One region of the Clostridium sp. AF36-4 genome, then DNA from elsewhere that is predicted to be linked to it. Evidence: predicted binding sites of a transcription regulator. Region 1 holds the regulator's gene; the other holds the start of a gene.
The links. Region 1 encodes HrcA, which represses chaperone genes, less so after heat shock. Its sites were predicted from a motif close to TGTTAGCACTCNNNNNNNNNGAGTGCTAACA; they were not measured.

Region 1 (3,207 bases):
ATTTGAACCTCGCATTTCTCCATCCAATGCAACAAATCAGACATTGAAATGGACCAGTTCCAATAAAAAAGTGGTTAAAGTAGATGAGGATGGTTATGTTTATATCGTAGATGCCGGTAAGGCAGTGATTACGGCAATGGCAACTGACGGAAGCGGTGTAAAAGCAAAATGTACCGTTACTGTTATAGATGATGCAGATACAGATGATGAAGATGACGATGAATAATGGAGGCTTATTATGATTGAGATGAGAAGAGAAAAACGCTGGCCGGCAAAATTGAATTTGGAAATTTCCAATTTATTTAAGCAGGATCACGTAAAGGTGGAAAATATTAATGCACCGATTGAGGTAATTGATGTTTCCAAAGCGGGCATTGGTTTTCGTTCAGCCAGTGTACTGCCGATGGGGTATTACTTTAATGCGAGACTTACTTTGGCAGAAAATGATTCGCTCAATTGTGTTGTTCGAATTATCCGTCAGCAGAAAAGCGGAGATGACTATATTTATGGATGTGAAATTGTAGGAACGGCATCCATTATGGATTATGTAATTAATGATTATGCTGCGTCTCTGCAAAAATAATAAGAATGAAACAATGCACCGGTGCTTAGAAGGAGCCTTTTTTGCACCGGTGTTTTTATTTTGAAAAAAATTTTTACAAACCCTATTGACAAAGGTAACACAAGGTGGTATCTTTAGTTTAGTCAATGATTAGCACTCTTTGATAGTGAGTGCTAACAAAAAGAAATCGAGGTGGTATTTTGGAACTGAATGAGAGAAAACAAAAGATACTCGAAGCGATTATTCGTAATTACATGGAGACAGGCGAGCCGGTTGGTTCCCGAACTGTTTCTAAGTACACGGATTTGAATCTTAGTTCCGCAACCATCCGTAATGAGATGTCGGATTTGGAAGAGATGGGTTACATTTTACAGCCACACACTTCTGCCGGCAGAATTCCTTCGGATAAAGCATACCGACTATATGTAGACACGATTTTACAGAGAAAAGATGAAGAAGTGTCTGAGATGAAGGAGTTGATGGTCGAGAAGGCAGATAAGATTGACCTTCTGTTACAGCAGGTTGCAAAGTTACTTGCACAGAATACGAATTACACTTCCATGGTGACCAAGCCAAAGTATCAGCATAAGCGGATTAAGTTTATCCAGCTAAATCAGATGAGTGAACGACAGCTGCTTGTGATTGTTGTTCTTGATAACAACCACGTAAGCAACAAGTTCATTAACCTTATGACGGATGCCGATGAGAATGTGATTGCTCAGATGAATTTTTTGATGAACACGGCACTCACCGGACTTGATTTTACTGAGATTAACATGGCGATTATGCAGCAAATCAAAGAAAAAGCCGGGGAATACGGAGAATTGGCATCTAGCATTTTGGATTGTATTTCGGAAGTTATGACAGAAGAGGATGACTCAGAGATTTACACATCGGGCGCCACGAATATTTTGAAATATCCGGAGTTATCGGATAAGGAGAAAATGACCGGACTGCTTTCCACATTTGAAGAAAAACAGATGTTGTCAGCATGGGCCAACGATGAACCACCGGAGGATGACAAGGAACATGGCATTCAGGTGTACATTGGTGAGGAATCACCGGTAGAGTCAATGAAAGATTGTTCCGTTGTAACTGCCACGTACCGAATTAAAGAAGGCGTTTATGGAAAGATAGGTATTGTCGGACCAAAGCGTATGGACTACGAAAAAGTAGTTGGCACATTGGAAAACTGCATGCAGCAGCTAGATGACATATTTAAAAAGAAATAGCGAGGTGAAGTGAATTGGCTGAAGAGATGAAAAACGAAGACGTTAAAGAAGAAGTAAAGGAAGAAGAAACTGTAGAAGAAACGGTGGAACAAGCTGATAAAGAAGAAACAAAAGAAAAGAAAAAAACGGAAAAGTCAGAAAAAGCGGTTAAGAAGAAAGCAAAAAAAGACAAAAAAGATGAAAAGATTGAAGAGTTGAATGACCGCCTGATGAGAAATCTGGCAGAGTTTGAAAACTTTAGAAACCGCTCGGAAAAAGAAAAAAGTGCCATGTTTGAAATTGGTGCGAAGTCAGTTGTTGAAAAGATGCTTCCGGTTGTGGATAACTTGGAGCGAGGTTTTGACGGACTTTCCGATGAAGAAAAAGAGACACCATTTGCCAAAGGAATTGAGGCCGTTTACAAACAGCTTCTTACCGGATTAGAAGAAATCGGTGTGACACCGATTGAGGCAGTTGGTAAAGAATTTGACCCGAATTTCCATAATGCCGTTATGCATGATGAAGATGATTCAGATGCATCCAATCAGGTCATTGAGGAATTCCAAAAGGGTTATATGTATAAAGATTCAGTAGTCAGACACAGTATGGTTAAAGTGTTAAACTAATAAAGAAAATAACAGTCATGGTATAGACAGAAAGGAAGTATTATTATGAGCAAGATTATTGGTATTGACTTAGGAACAACAAACAGTTGTGTAGCAGTAATGGAAGGTGGCAAACCGGTTGTTGTAGCAAACGCTGAGGGCGCAAGAACAACCCCATCTGTTGTAGCATTTACAAAGACTGGTGAGCGTTTGGTTGGTGAGCCGGCAAAACGTCAGGCAGTAACAAACGCAGAGAAGACTATTTCTTCTATTAAGAGACATATGGGTACGGATTACCGTGCAGCAATTGATGATAAGAAATATACACCACAGGAAATTTCCGCTATGATTCTTCAGAAATTGAAAAGTGATGCAGAGAATTACCTTGGTGGTGAGAAGGTAACAGAGGCTGTAATTACAGTTCCTGCTTACTTTAACGACGCACAGCGTCAGGCAACCAAAGATGCAGGTAAAATTGCAGGTTTGGATGTAAAACGTATTATCAACGAGCCAACAGCAGCAGCGCTTGCTTATGGTTTGGATAATGAAGGCGAGCAGAAGATTATGGTATATGACCTTGGTGGTGGTACATTTGATGTTTCCATCATTGAGATTGGTGATGGTGTCATCGAAGTACTTTCTACTTCCGGTGATAACAAACTTGGTGGTGACGACTTTGATAATAAAGTATGTGACTACATGGTTTCTGAATTTAAGAAGGCAGAGGGTGTTGACCTTTCTACTGATAAGATGGCAATGCAGCGTTTGAAAGAAGCAGCAGAGAAAGCAAAGAAAGAGTTGTCTTCTGCAACTACAACAAACATTAACC
Region 2 (3,207 bases), on a different contig from region 1:
TCCCTCAAGAGAGGCAGCCATCTTAGCAACTTCTTTGCTTGCATGAATGTAAGCAGAACCGCCACCTGCGATAATTCCTTCTTCTACCGCTGCTCTTGTTGCTGCTAAAGCATCTTCCATACGAAGTTTTGCTTCCTGCATTTCTGTCTCAGTTGCTGCACCAACACGTACAACAGCAACGCCGCCAGCTAATTTAGCAAGTCTTTCCTGAAGTTTTTCACGGTCAAAATCAGATGTTGTCTCTTCAATCTGATTCTTAATCTGTGCAATTCTTGCCTCGATTTCTGCTTTATCACCTTCACCATCAACAATGATTGTATTTTCTTTCTGAACTTTTACAGATTTTGCACGTCCAAGCTGATCCATCGTTGTCTCTTTCAAATCCAAGCCAAGTTCTTCGGAAATTACCTGACCACCGGTAAGGATTGCAATATCTTTGAGCATTTCTTTTCTTCTGTCACCATAACCAGGAGCTTTTACAGCAACTACATTAAAGGTTCCGCGAAGTTTATTGATTACCAATGTGCTGAGAGCTTCTCCCTCTACATCCTCAGCAATAATCAAAAGTCTTGCACTTGCCTGAACAACCTGCTCAAGCAGTGGAAGGATTTCCTGAATATTAGAAATCTTTTTATCGGTAATCAAGATATACGGATTATCCAGTTCTGCTTCCATCTTATCCATATTAGTAGCCATATAAGCAGACAAATAACCACGGTCAAACTGCATACCTTCTACCATATCCAGTTCTGTCTTCATTGTCTTGGATTCTTCAATTGTAATAACACCGTCACCGGTTACTTTTTCCATTGCATCGGCAACCATTTCACCAACCTGCTCATCACCGGCAGAAATTGCTGCAACTTTTGCAATCTGCTCTTTACCGGAAAGTTTAGAACTCATGCTGCGAATGGAATCAACAGCTGTCTCTGTTGCCTTTTTCATTCCCTTGCGGAGAATAATCGGATTTGCTCCGGCTGCTAAGTTCTTCATTCCTTCATTAATCATAGCCTGCGCCAAAACGGTAGCTGTTGTTGTACCATCACCGGCAACATCATTTGTTTTCGTTGCTACTTCTTTTACTAACTGGGCCCCCATATTTTCAAAGGCATCTTCTAATTCAACTTCTTTTGCGATTGTTACACCGTCATTGGTAATCAATGGAGCACCAAAAGATTTATCCAAAACAACATTTCTTCCTTTTGGTCCAAGTGTTACACGAACGGTATCTGCCAGTTTATTTACACCTGCTTCTAATGCAGATCTTGCTTCTACGCCAAATTTAATTTCCTTAGCCATAATTAAATTCCTCCTATCAAATCAATCCTTTACTCTACAATTGCCAAAATATCACTCTGACGAACAATTACATACTCCTCGCCGTCCAATTTTACATCTGTTCCGGCATATTTGGAGTAAATCACTTTATCGCCAACTTTTACTTCCATTTTTACTTCTTTTCCATCTACAACACCACCCGGTCCAACAGCAATAATCTCTGCCTGCTGTGGTTTTTCCTGTGCCTGCCCCGGCAGTACAATACCGGATTTGGTGGTCTCTTCTGCGTCTAACTGTTTCAATACAACTCTGTCACCTAAAGGTACTAATTTCATGTTTGATTCCTCCATTTCTTATATCTTGTTAGCACTCCAATCTGACGAGTGCTAACCCATTGGCTCTATAATATGCAATAATCAAAAGAAATGCAATGCCTTATGCATTTCCATATTTCCGCATTTTGCCACTATATCTAACTTATGCTCTTTTTTTCTCGTTTATTCTTATTTTTTCATTTTTCGTGGTAATCTTTTTGAATCTACATTGAATTTTAGGAATTTAGAAAACAAAATAGTTGTTAGGTTGACTTAATTCTAAAAAAATCTTTCTACGGTCACCCAATTTTCTCTCTTGCGTTGACTTGTTTATACTTTTTTCTATATAAAGTCAACTTCTACGAGGTCTAAGTTGACCTAAATTTGCATAATTACAAATACAGTCATTTATTTTTTCGATTTTTATGACCTATTTAGCAAAATATGATTTTCCAGTCACCTTTTGTCTGAAAAATGGTTGACCGGATTTACAATTTTAAAAAATCTAGTCAACCAGTCACAAACTAAATTAACATTACAAGAATCCCAACAACAGGTGCAAACACCTGATTTATTCTATCCATTGCACAAAGGCTGTTTTATCGGAACAATTATATCCCGCACTTTTATAAAACTCCATAGTTGATTCCTTTTTGGAACCTGTGAGTAACATCATTTTATAGCAGTTTTCCTTTTTAGCTATTTCTTTAGCATATGCTAAACATTCCGATGCATATCCCTTTCCACGATAATCTTTATGTGTAACAACATTTTCTATAATAGCATACGGTCTTACATTTCTTGTCAAGTTAGGTATGATTACACAAACACAAGAAGATACTATTTTGTTATCCACAACTTTTATAACAATATGATGATTTCTATCCTGAACAATAGTTGACCATGTTCTATTTAATTGCTCTGTCATTTCCGGAACAATACTTTCATGTAAATGTAAATATAATTCATTTTCTCTTCCGAAAAACAATTATTTTCTCGAAGTATCCTTTCCAGTAGTTCTTCTAAAGTGATTTTTCCTGTCGTTCTATTTTTTTCTTCTGCACGCCATGTTTCTTGGAATCTTCCTTCTGCAATACCCGCATCTGACGCCATCTGAGTTCCAAAATACAATGGACTATCAAAAAGAGTTATAAGTGTTTCATACATATCAAATATTACTGCTTTTATCACTTGCATCACCTCCGTGTACATATTTGGGCAGGTTTTCGTATAATTTTCCTAATCCTTTCTCATATGCTGCAAGTTCAACATCAATATCCATTACGCCTATCCTCCATAAACAATTTCCGATTCATATATGCGCAATCACCCTTAGTCTGCGGTAATCAGCAATCCACTGACTTCCATTCCAAAGAGACTTTCTCGTTAAATCCTCAACATTTTTAATAACTTCTGTCTGCATCTTTTCCGTCATTAATTCCAAGTCAGAGGCAAAAAACTGTTTCATCCAGTTCGCTAAACCTTTTTCATTATCTTTTAATGGCGTTGGTCTGTCATAATCATATATTTTATCAATAACAAATCCGTTCTTTCTTAATAAGGCAGCAAAATGCTCACTTGTCGGAAAATTAAACTTAGGACTGTATTCATATCT

Region 2: groES (co-chaperone GroES) is a predicted target of HrcA. The motif match lies at 1,640-1,670, and genes of this name have one in related genera.

Annotation. Positions count from the first base shown of each region.
Region 1 covers NZ_QTVH01000021.1:31,734-34,940, forward strand. The annotation lists gene DW005_RS10640 (Ig-like domain-containing protein) at 1-226, shown strand, start outside; gene DW005_RS10645 (PilZ domain-containing protein) at 239-583, shown strand; gene hrcA (heat-inducible transcriptional repressor HrcA) at 763-1,794, shown strand; gene grpE (nucleotide exchange factor GrpE) at 1,809-2,399, shown strand; gene dnaK (molecular chaperone DnaK) at 2,445-3,207, shown strand, end outside.
Region 2 covers NZ_QTVH01000003.1:141,932-145,138, forward strand. The annotation lists gene groL (chaperonin GroEL) at 1-1,299, opposite strand, end outside; gene groES (co-chaperone GroES) at 1,329-1,613, opposite strand; gene DW005_RS02800 (GNAT family N-acetyltransferase) at 2,164-2,520, opposite strand; gene DW005_RS02805 (hypothetical protein) at 2,517-2,783, opposite strand; gene DW005_RS02810 (class I SAM-dependent methyltransferase) at 2,905-3,207, opposite strand, start outside.